One region of the Bradyrhizobium sp. WSM4872 genome, then DNA from elsewhere that is predicted to be linked to it. Evidence: predicted binding sites of a transcription regulator. Region 1 holds the regulator's gene; each other region holds the start of a gene.
The links. Region 1 encodes LexA, which represses DNA repair genes until DNA is damaged. Its sites were predicted from a motif close to TGTTCNNNNTGTGTTCNG; they were not measured.

Region 1 (5,784 bases):
GGAAAATTCAAGTGGAATTCGCTGATCTGTCGATGGAGCATCAGCACCGGTTATGAGTTCGGGAGAGCCTGCCGGGATTGTGTAAACGACTGTGCACTTCCAACCTTCTGTGGTTTTGCTGACCTTCCCGTCGTATTTCAATCCGCCAGCGTCTACTCCGATTAGGTCGGAGCCGCGGATTGCAAACAACAGAAGGCTCGACCCAGCGCGACCCGTGAGATAGGCGACATAAAACCCTTCCATCCAGGACTCCTCGAATCAGTGCAGCCACGATGGCACGCAGAACGCGCGTTTAGATCCAAATTCTACTTTATCCGTGTAATTCACAGCCCGAGCCATCTCATGACCACCTGAGAAATAGGCGGGCCCGCGCTTGACGTGGCCACCCAGGCGAGAGTCTGATCCTCCAATGGGGCAACATCAGCACGACATCGACGATCTCGCGCGCATGGAGCGCATCTGCCTGGAGCTCGCCGGCGGCTCGACCATGCCGGAGGAGCGGGCAGGGCTCGAGTTTATGGCCAACTGCTATCGAGCCGAAGCGACTTGCCTTCAAGGTCGCTTCCCATCTGCTTCCCAATCCGGATTTTTGGGAAGCAATGGCGCCATAACGCGCTGTATTTCCTATATAAAATCTTTGCTTGACCGATCTCCGGTTATCACATGGCCGTCGTTGCCGGTGTCGTGTTCTTCGCGGTACGCGCGCTGCTCGCTCTGATTCCGGGACTGGCGGCGGGCTTCGCCATCAAGAAATGGTCGGCCGCCGCCGCGCTGGTCGCTGCTGCGTTCTACCTGCTGCTGTCGGGCGCGGAGGTCGCGACGCAAAGATCGTTCTTCATGACGGCGGTGGTGCTGATCGCGGTGATGGTCGATCGCCGCGCCATCACCTTCCGCACGCTTGCTGTGGCTGCGCTGATCGTGCTGGCGGTCGCGCCGGAAGCGCTGGTGCATCCGAGTTTTCAGATGTCGTTTGCGGCAACCCTCGGCCTGGTGGCGCTGGTGCAGATCGGCATGCCGAATTTGTTTGCCTCGCCGGACCATTCGGCGACCGCGCGCATTGCGATGTGGGGCGGCCGCGAGATCGCGATGCTGTTCATGGCTTCGCTGATTGCGGGACTTGCGACCACACCCTACGCCGCTTTCCACTTCCACCGTGTCACGCCGTTCGGCGTGCTCGCCAATCTCGGCGCGATGCCGGTGGTCTCGGCGCTGGTGATGCCGGCGGGACTGTTGGGGCTGCTTGCTGCTCCGTTCGGGCTGGACAGCGTGTTCTGGTGGCTGATGGGGATCGGCATCGACTGGATGGTCGCGGTCTCGCGCTGGGTCGCGGCCTTGCCGGGCGCGGTCGGCCGCATCCCGGCGTTCGGAATCGCGCCGCTGATCGTGGCGAGCCTGGGAATCATCGTGCTGGGCTTGTTGCGGACGCCACTACGCTGGTCCGGCGCCCTGGTGCTGCTGGCAGCGATCCTCTGGGGACTGTCGGCGCGGCAGCCCGACATCCTGATTGCCGGGGATGGCGCGAGCGTCGCCGTGCGGGGCAAGGACGGATATCTGCACCTGATCAGGACGAACAAGGACAGCTTTCTGCTGAGGGAATGGCTCGCTGCCGACGCCGATCCCCGCGATGCGGGCAGAGCCTCGCTGGCCGATGGCGTGTCCTGTGACGAATCCGGCTGCGTGACGCCACTGGCCGACGGGAGGCTGGTCGCGCTGGCACTCCGCGTCGACGCTCTCGCGGACGATTGCAGTCGGGCCGTGCTGGTGGTGACGACACGTCCCGCGCCGCCCGATTGCGCCGCGATGGTGGTCGATCGGCGGCGGCTCGCCAGCCAGAGCGCGCTGGCGCTGGCGCAGCGTGGCGACGGTTTTGCGGTTCAGGCGGTGAGGGCGAGAGGCACGAGCCGCCCCTGGTTGCCGGCCGGCGCCGGCGAGGGTGATTTCGACGGCAGCCTCGCGCCAAAGACGACCGCGTCCCGCATCAAGGACGCAACGCCGGCGGAGACGGACTTGCAGGCCGACGATTGATCTGATGGTGCGGAGCAACGCAGTGGATCGGTGCGTCCGCTCGGATTCGCTGGGCGCAAACTACACCATCTCGCCGGCCACGGCCGGCGATGGCGATTCAATCCTGACCTCCGACCTCGTAGCCGGAGGGCGGCTGTTTCAGCCGATCGGCAGGTGCGTGACGGTCGGCTGCCTGCTGTCGGCGATGATCTGCGCCTTGTGCTCGCGCTCGGTGACCGACTGAGTCACCGGCAGTTGCAGCACGGTCGCTCGCTGGCCTTCGACGAGCTGCGTCACCAGGACATATTTGCCGTCGGGGAATTCGATCGCGTCGTGATGGCGGTCGGGAACGTGCGGATCGATTTTGCCGAACTTGCCCACGCGGGAATTGATGGTGCGCGTCCAGATCCAGCGATTGTCGTAGCGGACGTCGTCGGCGAAGGCGAGCTCCGTTCCCGGCAGCAGGCAGACGGCAACGGATGGATCGGCTGCGGAGGCGAAGCCGCGCGTCGAGGTGCCGCGGAAGCTTGTCGTGACGATCGTCTCGCCGACTTCGGCGGGGCGCGACGCGACGGCATGTAGGCTGTAGTCACACATCGGGTGCTCCTCATGCTGGGATAGCAACCCGCGTCTCTTATCGAGGCGCAGGCCTCTATCAGAGTGGAAGCACGAAAGCTCTGCTTGGTTGTGGGCAAATCTGCGGCTGGCTTCCGCAAGCCGCGATCACATTATCTTTCCCGAATTCAATAGGAACAAAGCCCGTTGCGATGCATTCGGGAGGCGCATGCGCGAATATTGCCGGCTTGGCTGCGGCGGGCGAACTTGATCGCTGGATGGTGTTTCCTCGAACACGCGAGCCGCGACGCGGTGCCATTTGAAGCGGTGCTGTTTCGGTGCTGTTTCCTGGGCGTCGCGAGGAGCCAGCGCCGGAGGAGGGGCCGGATAGTCTGTGCAGAACCAGAACGACTATCCAGCCGGAGCGGACGATGATCCGCTCCAATCTCTGACCGGCGATGCCGGTCGGAAGCGCGCGAGGCGCCAAGCACTTCAGGTATGAAGCACTTCCGGTATCAGTACTTCCGGTAAAGCCCGATCAGCTTGCCCTGAATCTTCACCCGGTTGGGCGGCAGGATGCGGACCTCATAGGCTGCGTTGGCGGGCTCGAGCGCGATCGAGGCGCCGCGACGGCGGAAGCGCTTCAGCGTCGCTTCCTCGTCGTCGATCAGCGCCACCACGATGTCGCCGGTATCAGCGCTCTCGTTGCGCTGGATCAGCGCCATGTCGCCGTCGAGGATGCCGGCCTCGACCATGGAATCACCGCGTACTTCGAGCGCGTAATGCTCGCCCGAGCCGAGCATGTCAGGCGGTACGCTGATGGTATGGCTGCGGGTCTGCAATGCCTCGATCGGCGTGCCGGCCGCGATGCGGCCCATCACCGGCACCGCCACGGGACGTTCGCCCTCGTCAGCGGGCAGGCTGGAGCCCGCACGCACCTTGCCGAGATTGCCCTCGATGACGCTCGGCGTGAAGCCGCGGCGGCTGCCGGCGGCTGCCTGGAGCTCCGGCAGCTTGATGACTTCAATCGCACGGGCGCGGTTGGGCAGGCGTCGGATGAAGCCACGCTCCTCGAGCGCCGTGATCAGGCGATGGATGCCCGACTTCGAGCGCAGGTCGAGCGCATCCTTCATCTCGTCGAAGGAGGGCGGCACGCCGCTTTCCTTCAGACGTTCACTGATGAACCGCAGAAGCTCGTATTGTTTGCGCGTTAACATCTCGACCAAAGTCCCCCGGTTGATGTCGTCCGATTCCGAGACGCTGAATTCGGCCATAAGCCGCTACATGCTCGAAACAAATCATGAACGGACACTATATGTTCGATACATGTTCCGCAACTGCTTAATTTACCGTGAACAGAGCAAAGTTCGCGGAACGCGCATTGCCGGACGCTCAGACGGGGAGCCGCAACACTTCGCAAGCCGTGCCGGCTTCGGCCTTCGGCGCGAACGGTGCGCGCACGAGAAGTACCTGTGCTGCAGCGAGATTCGCAAGCAGCGAAGAGTCTTGATGATTGACGGGAAGAACGACGCGTGTGCCATCGTCACGCTCCTCCAGATGCGCGCGCAGATAGTCCTCGCGCTGGTCGTTGGCGCCGACGTCGCGGCCGAGCACGGCGCGTTCACGGCGATGGTGAATCACCGAACGGCCAGACAGGACGCGAATCAGCGGCACCATGAACAGGAAAGCGCACACATAGGACGACACGGGATTGCCCGGCAGGCCGATCACACCCATTGCGCCGAGCCGTCCGTGCATCATCGGCTTGCCTGGCCGCATCGCGATCTTCCAGAACGCTATCGCGATGCCTTCGTCCCGCAGCGCCTGCTGGACCAGATCGTGGTCGCCGACCGATGCGCCGCCGGTCGTGATCAGGACGTCGGCGCCGCTCTCACGGGCGCTGCGGATGCCGGCGGTGGTCGCCTCCAGCGTGTCGGCGGCAATACCGAGGTCGATGGTCTCGGCGCCCTCGCTGCGGGCGAGCGCGTGCAGGGCGTAGCCGTTGGAATAGACGATCTGGCCGTGGCCGGGCGTGGTGCCCGGCATCACCAGCTCGTCGCCCGTGGCGAGAATCGCGACTTTCGGACGCCTGAAAACGGCAAGGTGCGGATGATTCATGCCGGCGGCGAGCGCGAGGTCGCGCTCGGTGAGACGGCTTCCCTTGCGCAGGAGCACGTCGCCCTCGCGGAAATCGATACCGGCTGGGCGGATGTGCCGTCCGGCGATCGCGGCTTCCTTGATCGTGATACGTTTGCCGGCGACAACAGTGTCTTCCTGGATCACGACGGCATCCGCGCCACCGGGAATGACGCCGCCCGTGAAGATCCGTACGGCCTCGCCGGCGCCGACCCTCCCGGCGAACGGTCGGCCCGCCGCGACTTCGCCGATGACGGTGAGCTCCGAATCGATCGTCGCGGCGTCGGCCGCCCGCACCGCGTAACCGTCCATCGCCGACATCGCCTGCGGCGGCTGCGTGCGCCGCGCCGCGACGTCACGCGCGAGCACGCGATGGTAGGCCTCGTCGAGCGAAATCATTTCTTCCGGCAGTGGCTCTGCATCCGCCAGCACCGCGGCGAGCGCGTCGGAAACCGGCATCAAGGCCACGGCGAAAACTCCTGCTCGGCACGTTCGGGCGAATGTTCCGCAAGTCTTCTAGCCGAGCGCGGGCGCAGAGGCAAAAACGGGGGCAGTCATCCCGCCGCTTCGCATCGTTCCGGAAGCCGGGATCAAGCGCGTCGCGGCATGATCCGAAGAACGTGAGAGATCGGCAGGAAAGTGGTCATCGAAGCCACGAAATCACCGGCCTGCATCGATCAGCTGCCTGCCTGCCCGGATGTTACGTCGGGCGCCTTGGATCCCTTATCCTTGTCGGGCAACGGATCGGCCTGGGATTTCAGATCGGCGGCCTTGCTCACAAGCTTGGCGGAAAGATCCGAATCTGAAGTTGTCCTGGCGAATTCAAGAAGAAGAGAGGCCTGCTTGGTGAGGTAGGTCTTGCCCAACACGATGATGCATCCGTCCGTAGAAGTCCCAGCGGACTCTAAGAGTCCGGAAGGCGGTATTCCGTTCCGGGAACTCTGTACAAAAATGCACAAAGTGATCGGGTTCCTCAATTTTTTCAAAATTGTTCCCGTCGGGTTTCGCGACGACAGATAGTCGTCAGATGCCCAATGCCTTCAATGCGTTCCCGACGTCCCGGGGCGAGGTCACATGCACCGCCGTCAA
Region 2 (5,784 bases), on a different contig from region 1:
GTTGTCGTAGTTCGGCTGGAAATCGACCGTGTCCTTGTCGATGTCGGCCAGCAGAGCCAGCGCCGCCTTCGTCAATCGAGCTTCGGTGTAACGATAGGCCGCCGGGGGATCGCCGTCGACCGAGCCGAAATTGCCCTGGCCATCGATCAGCGGCACGCGCATGGAGAAGTCCTGCGCCATCCGGACCATGGCGTCGTAGATCGACTGGTCGCCATGCGGATGATATTTACCGATGACGTCACCGACCACGCGGGCGGACTTGACGTACTTCTTGTCCGGCGTGTGCCCCTGCTCGTTCATCGAGTACAGGATGCGGCGATGCACCGGCTTCAGACCGTCGCGGGCGTCAGGCAGCGCCCGCGCCACGATCACACTCATGGCGTAGTCGAGATAGGACTTCTTCATCTCCTCGAAGATGGAGACGGGGCGAATATCCGAGGGTTGCGCCGGCTGGTCGCCGGGCTTGTCGTCGTCGTCAGCCAAGGGGAAATCCGGTGAGGTTTTATCTGGGAATCATATAGCGCATCGAGCCTCTGATAACCACCCTCGCGGGGTTCTGGGAAGCGCTTTTTCCGCCTATTTTTCCAACAACTTAAGCCCTTGCGAGCGATGTCTCGGACGGCCCCCGCATCGGCCTTGCAAAATCGCCCGTTGCGCGCGGAAAACCGCGCGACGGGCTTGCCCCGTCAGCGCGTTTGCCAAGCCGCAATCCGAGCTCACCCCAAACATGAAGCGGGCCCGGAAATCCCGAGCCCGCCCTGCCGATTAGTGGGATTTTCTGACACAAGATGAGAAGCGCCGCTCATCCGGCCGGTGCCTCCGCATCGAGACGCCGCGTTCTCAGAACGCGGTCGCTCAGAACGGGATATCGTCGTCCATGTCGCTGTTGCGGCCACCGCCGCCAGCGGCAACGGGGCGCCGCGGCGCGCTGCTGACCGGACCGGAGGAGCCGAAATCGCCGCCCGGCTCGTCGCCGAAGCTGCCGCCTCCGCCACCGCCGCTACGACCGTCCAGCATCGTCAGGGTCGAGTTGAAGCCCTGCAGCACGACTTCGGTCGAGTACTTTTCGACACCGCTCTGGTCGGTCCATTTGCGGGTCTGGAGCGCACCCTCGACGTAAATCTTGGCGCCCTTCTTCAGATACTGTTCGGCGACCTTGCAGAGCCCTTCATTGAAGATCACGACGCGGTGCCACTCGGTCTTTTCCTTGCGCTCGCCGGTTGCCTTGTCGCGCCACGTCTCCGAGGTGGCGACGCTCAGATTGGCGATCGGACGCCCGTCCTGGGTGCGGCGGATTTCAGGATCCTTGCCGAGATTTCCAACCAGAATGACCTTGTTGACGCTTCCCGCCATCTCCGCTCTCCGCTCCGAATGCCATTGAATTCAAGAAGGCCGGTCCGCTCCCCGCGTTCCGCCGTGCCTGTTGAGGCGACCCTATACGCTCGCCGAACGCTTGCGGACGCCGATCAGTCCGTCACCCCTCCGGTTATCCCCACATATAGCATCGACCTCCGGCTCGTTCCAGATTTGTTCTTGGCGAACGACAGCACTGAAGGTGTGAGATCGATCGGCCGATGTGCTGCGGGAAGGCACGGGTAGATTGGAACCTTTGTAGGTTCCCTGAAACGGGAGAAAGAACTTAACATTCAGCAGGTTATGGGTACTCGCACTGCCCCGTTCTTGTTGCATTTCGGAGACGGACTCTGCCGCTCCGCAGAGTTACCGTTGCCTCGGACTTAGTTCATATGGGCCCTCGCGCCTGATCAGCCGCTTCGGGGACATAAGAAGCGGACGAACCTGGGGAGACTGGCAATGAATAAGCTTCTTATTGGTGCAATAGGTGCAGTGGCGATGGGCCTGTCGGCTCCCGCAAGCGCGGCGGATCTGGCTGCGCGTCCCTATACCAAGGCCCCCGCGCCGGCGATTGCCACCATCTACGATTGGAGCGGCTTCTACATCGGCATCAACGGCGGCGGGGGCTCGAGCCGCAATTGCTGGAGTTTCCTGGATGCGACCGGCGCGGTGACCGGGGTCCCAGGTGCTCTGGCCAGCGAAGGCTGTCACAATGCGACGGGGGGCACCGTCGGTGGCCAGATCGGCTATCGGTGGCAATCCACCAATTGGGTGTTCGGCCTTGAAGGCCAAGGCAACTGGGCCGACTTCCGGGGCGACAACGTGAGCACCCTCTTCCCTGGCACCGCTCTGGTGACGGGTGATCGCAACCGTTCTCGCATCGACGCTTTCGGCCTCATCACCGGGCAAGTCGGTTACGCCTGGAATAACGTGCTGTTCTACGTGAAGGGCGGCGCCGCCGTCGTCGGCGACAAGTACGACGTCTACGCTGCTGCGGGCACGCCCGGCGCGGGCACCCTGTTGGCTTCCGCCCGTGAAACTCGCTGGGGTGGCACGGTCGGGGCCGGTCTGGAGTTCGGCTTCGCACCAAACTGGTCGCTGGGCCTCGAGTACGACCACATCTTCCTCGGCAATCGCACGATCGGCTTCACAACGCCCGCGGGTGCGGTCTTCGGCAGTGACCGGATCGGCCAGGACGTCGACATGGGACTCGTCCGCTTGAACTATCGCTGGGGCGGTCCGGTCATCGCAAAGTACTGATCGAACTGACATTCATCAATCAAGGCCGGCCTCGTGCCGGCCTTTTTTTGTTGCTGGTCCCATGGAGGACCATAGGTCAGTAACTGCGCCATTTTCAGGCCGCTGTGGCTATCCAGTGACACAACTTGCAGCTTCAATGGTGTAAGTACGGCCTCAGTTGGGCAAGTGAGTCCGATGCCCTTCCCTATCGTGGAAGGCACAATCAGAAACTGGGACTGGGATTAGTTGAAAATGAAAAAGGTTTTGCTGGCTTCGGCCTGTTTGTTCGCTCTCGCTGCCCCGGCTTCGGCCGCTGATCTCGCGGCGCGCCCCTACACCAAGGCCCCGGTGGCCATGGCTTCGGTCTACAACTGGACCGGCTTCTACCTCGGTGTCGTCGGTGGCGGCGCCTGGGAAGATTCGAACAGCCCGCGGATGCAGGGCGGCTTCGTCGGCGGCACCGCCGGCTACAATTGGCAGACCGGCAACGTCGTGTTCGGCATCGAGGCCGATGGCGCCTGGGCTGACGTGAACGCGTCTGTGACTGGCCCAGTTGCCGTCCCCGGATTTGGCGTCGTGAGCACCACCTTCAGCTCGAAGACCGATGCGATGGGCACCGTGCGCGGCCGTATCGGCTACGCCGTCAACCAGGTGCTGTTCTACGGCACCGGTGGTTACGCCTGGATCGACAACAAGCTGAGCATCAGCGCGCTCGGCGTGACCGCTTCGGACAGCAAGTGGCACTCCGGCTGGACCGTCGGTGCGGGCGTCGAAGCGTTCTTCGCTCCGCAGTGGTCGGTCAAGGGCGAGTACCTCTATCGCAGCCTCGGCAGCGAGAACTACTTCTCGAGCCTCGGCGCTGCGCTGCCGTCCGGCACGCTCAACTTCCACACCGTGCAGGTCGGCGTGAACTATCACTTCGGGGGCCCGATCGTCGCGAAGTACTGATCTTCGCTATCGACGCCATCGTGTTACGAAAGGCCGGCCTCGCGCCGGCCTTTTTGTTTGCCGGGCACGTTACTGCGCAGTTCCACCCGCCCTGCTCCTGCCAGTTGCCGCCAGCGCGCCAACAATCCGTTGACGATTCGCAAACGCCACTGGAAATCCGTCCCCGTTCTTCCTACGTTCGCTCACATACCCATCGGCGCCGATCCCGGTTCCGGGCGAAGCGCGCCTATTGAGTTGGCGCGATCGCGCGCTTTTGGATTCCCTGAGGACCACCAGGATGGATGAAGTGATCAAGGCGAAGCGCCAACAACAGAACGTGGGATCAAACCTGCGCGCAATTACGATCCGTGGCGCGCGCGAGCACAACCTCAAGAACGTCGACGTCGAGATTCCCCGCGACAAGCTGGTGGTGTTCACGGGGCTGTCGGGCTCCGGCAAGTCCTCGCTCGCCTTCGACACCATCTACGCCGAGGGCCAGCGCCGCTACGTCGAATCGCTCTCCGCCTATGCTCGCCAGTTCCTGGAGATGATGCAGAAGCCCGACGTCGACCAGATCGACGGCCTGTCGCCGGCGATCTCGATCGAGCAGAAGACGACGTCGAAGAACCCGCGCTCCACCGTCGGCACCGTCACCGAAATCTACGACTACATGCGCCTGCTGTGGGCACGCGTCGGCGTGCCCTATTCGCCAGCCACTGGCCTGCCGATCGAGAGCCAGACCGTCTCGCAGATGGTCGATCGCGTGCTGGCGCTGCCCGAGGGCTCGCGCCTCTATCTGCTCGCGCCCGTCGTGCGCGGCCGCAAGGGCGAGTACCGCAAAGAGCTCGCCGAATGGCTCAAGAAGGGCTTTCAGCGCGTCAAGATCGACGGCGCCTTCCACGAGCTCGCGGAAGCCCCTGTGCTCGACAAGAAATTCCCGCATGACATCGACGTCGTCGTCGACCGCATCGTGGTGCGCGCCGACATCGGCCAGCGCCTCGCCGAAAGCTTCGAGACCGCGCTGAAGCTTGCCGAGGGCCTCGCCGTCATCGAATTCGCCGATGCGCCGGCTGCGACAGCACCCGCGGAAGAGAAAAAGAAGACCGCAAAGATCCACGACAAGAGCGGACCCGAGCGCATGCTGTTCTCGGAAAAGTTCGCCTGCCCGGTGTCCGGCTTCACCATCCCCGAGATCGAGCCCCGCCTGTTCTCGTTCAACAATCCCTATGGTGCCTGCCCCGCCTGCGGCGGCCTCGGCGTCGAGCAGCACGTCGACGAAGACCTCGTCATTCCCGACAAGGAGCTCGCCATCGGCAAGGGCGCGATCGCGCCCTGGGCCAAGTCCTCGTCGCCCTATTACATTCAGACGCTGACTGCGCTCGGCAAGCACTACAAGTTCACGCTGACCACCAAATGGAAGGATCTGCCCAAGAAGACGCAGAACGCGATCCTCCATGGTTCCGGCGAGGACGAGATCAAGTTCTCCTACGAGGACGGCGTCCGCTCCTACGACACCAAGAAGCCGTTCGAGGGCGTCATCACCAACATCAACCGCCGCTATCGCGAGACCGAGAGCGAGTGGGCGCGCGAGGAGCTGGCGAAGTATTTCCACGACGTGCCCTGCGAGGGGTGCCACGGCTTTCGGCTCAAGCCCGAGGCGCTCTGCGTCAAGATCGGCGGCAAGCATATCGGCGACATCTCCGAGATGTCGGTGAAGGGCGCAGGCGCGTGGTTCGAGACCGTGCCGGAGGCGCTGAACACCCAGCAGAACGAGATCGCCGGCCGCATCCTGAAGGAGATCCGCGAGCGCCTCACCTTCCTGCTCGACGTCGGCCTCAACTATCTCACGCTCTCCCGCTCCTCCGGCACGCTCTCCGGCGGCGAGAGCCAGCGCATCCGCCTGGCCTCGCAGATCGGCTCGGGGCTAACAGGCGTGCTCTATGTGCTCGACGAGCCCTCGATCGGCTTGCACCAGCGCGACAACGCGCGCCTGCTCGACACCCTCAAGAGACTTCGTGACCTCGGCAACACCGTGATCGTGGTCGAGCACGACGAGGACGCGATCCTGCTCGCCGATCACGTGCTCGACATCGGGCCCGGTGCCGGCATGCATGGCGGCAACATCATCGCCGAAGGCACGCCCGCCGAGATCATGCGCAACCCCAACTCGCTCACCGGCAAATATCTCACGGGCGAGCTCGAGGTCGAGGTGCCGGAGCGGCGTCCGCCGAACCATCGCCGCACCATCAAGGTGGTCAACGCGCG
Region 3 (5,784 bases), on a different contig from region 1:
GGCTCATCCGGATACTGGTATTTGAGCTGGTCGAGCGAGAAGGTGATCTTGTCCGCAAAACGCATGGTCTCCGCGGCAGCCTCAGGGAAATCGCGGAACAGCCGCGCCATCTCCCTGGGCGCCTTCAGAAACCGTTCTGCATTGCCTTCCAGCTTCCGGCCGACCGCCTCGATCGTGGTCTTTTCCCGGATGCAGGTCAGCACGTCCTGTAGGGGACGGCGCGCGGGGTGGTGATAGAGCACCTCGTTGGTCGCAAGCAGCGGCACTTTTGCTTTTGAGGCGAGATCATCGAGCTGCGCGAGGCGGCGGCGGTCGTCACCGCGATAGACCAGGCTCGCCGCCAGCCACACGCCCTCGGCGCGACTTGCCTTCAGCTTGGCGAGGGTGTCCTGCGCTTGCGCCGTATCGAAGCGATGCGGCAGCGTCAGGATCAGGAGCTGGCCTTCGGAAAACGCAAGGAGATCGGCGAAGGTGAGATGGCATTCGCCCTTCGCGATCCGCGTGATGTCGTCGCCGCGCTTGCCCCGGGTGAGAAGCTGGCACAGCCGGCCATAGGCGGCGCGGTCACGCGGATAGACCAGGATATCCGGCGTGCCGTCGATGAAGACGATGCGGGTGCCGATCAGAAGCTTCGGCTTGTGCAGCACCTTGTCATTGTCGAGCTCCTTGTAGGCGCGTACCACACCGGCGAGCGTGTTGTGATCGGCAATGCCGATCACGGGAATGCCGAGGATGCTGGCCTGATGCACATAGTCGCGCGGATCCGAGCCGCCGCGCAGGAAGGAGAAATTCGTAGTGATGCCGATCTCGGCATAAGCTGGCGTAGTCATGCGAAGAGACCGTGCACATACCAACCGGGAGGAACGGGCTTGCCGTCGCCGTCGAAGCACTCCCCCTCGTAAAGACCATCGCGAAAGATCCAGAAGCGCAGGCCTTCGGCATCCTCGATGCGGAAATAATCCCGCGTCAGTTGCTTGCCGTCCTGCCGCCACCATTCCATGGCGATGCGCTCGGGGCCTTCCACCCGCACCACCGCATGCTGCGCGCGGCGCCAGGTGAATTGATGCGGCGGGCCGTCGGGCACGGTCGCGAACGGCACATTGATCGGCTCAGGCTTGTCGAACAGCCGCAACGGACGCAGCGGCGGCTCACTTTCAGTGCGCGCGGGCCATTCGGCCTGCATCGCCACGGCGAGATGATGTTGTGCCGGCGCCGCCAGCACCGCACACTCAGGGATATGGGTATCCTCAGGCAGATGCACGACGACGCGCTTTCCGCCGATGCGCGCGGCGATGCGGTCGATCAGCGCGGCAAGCTCGTCATTGTCGTGGACATGGGCGTCGAGATCGCGCTGCTCCTGCACCACGATCTCGGTGCGGCTTGCCGACAGCCGTACCATGTCGAAGCCGAAGCCGGGATCGAGCGGATCGGCGAGTGCATCGAGGCGCTCGCGGAACAGCCGGTCGATGACCGCGCTCCGCGTCACCGGCCGCCCGGTCTCGACCATGATCGCGCGCACCGCGCCGTCGGTGCGGAAGAAGGTGGCCTCTAACCGTCGCGCGCCCTTGCCCTGCTTCTCCATCGACGCGATCAACGTGTCGGCGAGACGCGACAGCGTCATCGCGATCATGGTGTCGGTCGCGATCGGCTCGGCAAAGCGTTTCTCCACGATGTAATCGGGCAGCGGCTTTCGTGGATTGATCGGCGCATCGCCCTGCCCCAGCGCATGCGCGAGCAACGTGGAGAACCGCGCACCGAACCGCGCCGTGATTTCGCTCGGCATGCGCGAGGCGACATCGCCGATGGTTTTCAGGCCGGCGCGGCGCAGGCCGGTGCTGATAGTCTCGCCCGCGCCGAGCGCGGACACCGGAAACCGGCTGATTGCCGCCGCCTCCCCGCCATCGGCAACGATGGTCCCTGAAGATTGCCGCGTCAGCGTGCGCGCGCAGACCGAGGTACCGGCGATCGCCGCGCTGACGGCAAAGCCCTGGCGATCGAGGGCACGGACAAGGGTTTGCAACAGCGCAGCCTCGCCGCCAAACAGATGCGCGCAGCCGGTGATGTCGAGAAACAACCCGTGCGGCGGATCGAGCGCTACAAGCGGCGTGAAGCGGTCGCACCAGTCGGCGATGTCGCCGATCGTCTTCGCATCAGCCACGGCATCGGCGTCGAACACCTTTAGATCCGGACACATCGCCCGGGCATTGGCCAGGGGTTGGCCGATATACAGACCGAGGCGCTCGGCGGCCTCGTCCAGCGCATGGATCACCAACGCGTTGCTGTCCTTGATGACGACAATGCTCGGATCATTGGTTCTACCCAGCCCGACGCCGTCGAAGAACCGCTGGATCCGATCGATGGGCAGGCGCGGCAGCCACAGGCTGAGGATACGCCGACGATTCAGAGAACTGGCACTCATCACATTTCCATTCCATGATCCACCGGCCGCACGGGCCATGACGATTGCGCAGGAGCTCGGCATCGAAGCGCGGCGCCCCCCAAGCGCTCCACATCGCGCCCGGCGACGAATGCGCCGCGCGAAGCATCCATCTGGTCTCGGCGGTTGAGGGCAAAGGTTGCGCGGCCATCCGCAGCAGCAAGCCGGTGACACCAGAAGACTGCACAGCCAGCGTCAGCTTGCGGCTCGCCACAAGATCAAACTGCCTGGTCTCGCCCCAGAGCTCGAGCACGACGGCGCCCAGCGCATCGCAGGCGAGCGCATCGGCCGACGTCCGCAGCGCACTCTCCACGTCGGCGGCGCGCACCATCACCATGCGGCGCGGATCGAGACCGATCTCGGCGAGCCCGCTCATCGACAGCGCACCGGTTTCAATTTCTGAAAAATCCTGCCGCACCCACAGCAGCGGTTTGCGTGCCGTCATGCGCCCCGCAAGTCCGGTGACAAAGCCGGTCGCGGCCGCGCCCTGACGTCCTTCGCAAAATACCTCGTGGATTGCCGCGCGTGCGAGCCCGCCCTTCAGCGCGCTGTCGACTTCGCTATGGCCGAGCGCGACACGGTCGCGATGATGCACGACCTCCGCCGTCTCGATGCGCTCGATCTGGCCGCGCAAGGCTGCAAGCGCGCTTGTTCGTGCGCCGCTCATATACGCCGCTCCTCAAGGGTGATTGCCGGTGGCTCTCAAAAAGAGAACCAGCGGCTAGCTCATTTGTTCATGATATGTTCTAATATAAAGCTAACGACACCCCGGGAGTCAATCGAATTGGCGGGCCTTGGGATTCATGAGCTGAATCAAAGGGATTCCGATATGGACGTGCAACGCAAGCTGGAAATCCTGGCGGACGCCGCCAAGTACGACGCGTCCTGCGCCTCCAGCGGCACCGAGAGGCGGGATTCCAGCGACGGCAAGGGCATGGGCTCGACCGCGCCCGGCATGGGCATCTGCCATTCCTACGCGCCGGACGGCCGCTGCATCTCGCTGCTCAAAGTGCTGCTGACCAACGCCTGCAATTACGATTGCCTCTATTGCGTCAACCGCGCCTCCTCCAACGTGCGACGTGCCCGCTTCACCATCGACGAAGTGGTCAAGCTGACGCTCGACTTCTACCGGCGCAATTACATCGAGGGACTGTTTCTCTCCTCTGGCATCATCCGCAACCCCGACTACACCATGGAGCAGGTGGTGAGCGTCGCGCGCAAACTGCGCGAGGAGCATCACTTCCGCGGCTACATCCATCTCAAGACTATCCCCGAGGCCGACGATGCATTGATCTCCGAGGCCGGCAAATATGCCGACCGTCTCTCCATCAACATCGAGATGCCACAGGAGACGAGCCTGCAGCAATTCGCGCCCGAGAAAGACGTGCGCGCGATCCGCCGCACCATGGGCCGGCTGCGGCTGAAGCTGGACGAGGCCGAGGAAAGCCGCAGCGCGAAGACGAAAGCCAAGCCGCAGCGCTTCGCGCCGGCCGGCCAGAGCACGCAGATGATCGTCGGCGCCGACGCGGCCTCCGACCACACCATCCTCCACACCAGCGCCAATCTCTACGGTTCATATCGGCTGAGGCGCGTCTATTATTCCGCGTTCAGTCCGATCCCCGATGCCAGCCGCGCGCTGCCTCTGCGCGCGCCGCCCTTGCTGCGCGAGCACCGACTCTATCAGGCCGATTGGCTGATGCGGTTCTACGGCTTCGACGTCGGCGAGATCGTCGACGACAGCGCGATGCTGCCGCTCGACATCGATCCAAAACTCGCCTGGGCGCTGCGCCACCGCGACCGCTTCCCGCTCGACGTCAACCGCGCCAGCCGCGAAGAATTGTTGCGCGTGCCGGGCTTCGGCACCAAGGCGGTCGAGCGCATCATCGCGACGCGACGCACGACCACGATCCGCATCGCCGATCTCGCGCGGCTGCATGTGCCCCGCAACAAGGCGCTGCCGTTCATCGTCCTCAGCGATCACCGGCCCGCGCCACATCGCCTCGACGAGGCACGGCTGATCGAACGATTCAAGCCGAAGGCAACACAACTGGGATTTGGCTTCTGATGCAGTACATCACCCTCGAGAACGAAACCGATTTCGACGGTTGGCGCAAAGCCGCGCGTAGCCTCGTGCTTCATCAGGTGAAACCGGCCGATGTCACCTGGGCCGTGCAGGGCGGCGAAGCGGAGCTGTTCGCGACGCCCTCGCCGTCTCCTCCGCCGCCGGCGGCTGGCGACGGCACCTTCAACGTGCCTGCAAAATTCGTCGAGCTCGCCAAGGCCGCGATCCTGCATCGCGATCCCGAGCGTTTCGCGATCCTCTATCGCCTGCTGTTTCGGCTGAAGGGCAATCACGACCTCATCGAGGTCGCGACCGATGCCGATGTCGCGCAAGTCACGGCCATGGCAAAGGCGGTCTACCGCGACGAGCACAAGATGCATGCCTTCGTGCGCTTCCGCGAGATCGGCAGGGAACGCGAAGCACATTACGTCGCGTGGTTCGAGCCGGAGCATCATATCGTCGAGCTCGCGGCGCCGTTTTTCGCCAAGCGCTTTGCCGACATGCCCTGGTCGATCCTGACGGCGGATTTGTGCGCACATTGGGATGGCCACGCGCTCTCGTTCACATCAGGCGTCAGCAAGAGCGAGGCGCCGAGCGAAGACCGGCTGGAGGAAACCTGGCGGCGTTACTACGCCAGCATCTTCAATCCGGCCCGCCTGAAGGTGAAGGCGATGCAAACGGAGATGCCGAAGAAATATTGGAGGAACCTGCCCGAGGCTTCGATCATTAAGCCCTTGATCGAGGACGCCGAACGCATGACCGGCGCCATGATCGCCAATGCCGCAACCGATCCACACAAGCCTCAAAAGCGGCCGGAGGCTCCGATGAAACGCAAGCTTGCTCCCGACGATCTCGAAGCGCTCCGCGAGGAGGCCGCCCATTGCCGCGCCTGCCATCTCTACAAGGACGCGACCCAGACCGTGTTCGGCGAGGGCCCGAGGTCCGCCAATATCATGCTGGTCGGCGAACAGCCCGGCGACAAGGAAGACCTCGCCGGCCATCCCTTCGTCGGTCCGGCCGGCCAGATGCTCGACCGGGCGCTGCAGGAGGCCGGCGTCGATCGCAAGAAGGTCTATGTCACCAACGCGGTGAAGCACTTCAAATTCGTGCCGCGCGGCAAAATCCGCCTGCATCAGAAGCCGAACACGCCGGAGATAAAGGCCTGCCGACAGTGGTATGAGCGGGAAGTCTCCGTCATCCAACCCGATCTCATCGTCGCGATGGGCGCGACCGCCGCGCAGAGCGTATTCGGCAAGATCACCCCGATCGGAAAGAACCGCGGCCG

Region 2: the regulator LexA is predicted to act here: its motif matches at 3,705-3,722, upstream of uvrA (excinuclease ABC subunit UvrA).
Region 3: the regulator LexA is predicted to act here: its motif matches at 3,169-3,186, upstream of AC0L3C_RS27635 (putative DNA modification/repair radical SAM protein).

What each region holds. Positions count from the first base shown of each region.
Region 1 is NZ_JBVVPT010000003.1:44,647-50,430, reverse strand. It holds gene AC0L3C_RS05880 (hypothetical protein) at 1-243, opposite strand, end outside; partial or broken gene AC0L3C_RS05875 (ComEC/Rec2 family competence protein) at 649-2,025, shown strand; gene AC0L3C_RS05870 (hypothetical protein) at 2,164-2,601, opposite strand; gene lexA (transcriptional repressor LexA) at 3,075-3,776, opposite strand; gene AC0L3C_RS05860 (molybdopterin molybdotransferase MoeA) at 3,952-5,163, opposite strand; gene AC0L3C_RS05855 (hypothetical protein) at 5,373-5,564, opposite strand; gene AC0L3C_RS05850 (HAD family hydrolase) at 5,719-5,784, opposite strand, start outside.
Region 2 is NZ_JBVVPT010000001.1:48,474-54,257, reverse strand. It holds gene gyrA (DNA gyrase subunit A) at 1-483, opposite strand, end outside; gene AC0L3C_RS00250 (single-stranded DNA-binding protein) at 856-1,353, opposite strand; gene AC0L3C_RS00245 (outer membrane protein) at 1,813-2,613, shown strand; gene AC0L3C_RS00240 (outer membrane protein) at 2,845-3,540, shown strand; gene uvrA (excinuclease ABC subunit UvrA) at 3,818-5,784, shown strand, end outside.
Region 3 is NZ_JBVVPT010000026.1:77,721-83,504, reverse strand. It holds gene AC0L3C_RS27650 (error-prone DNA polymerase) at 1-830, opposite strand, end outside; gene AC0L3C_RS27645 (Y-family DNA polymerase) at 827-2,419, opposite strand; gene AC0L3C_RS27640 (ImuA family protein) at 2,316-3,104, opposite strand; gene AC0L3C_RS27635 (putative DNA modification/repair radical SAM protein) at 3,267-4,502, shown strand; gene AC0L3C_RS27630 (UdgX family uracil-DNA binding protein) at 4,502-5,784, shown strand, end outside.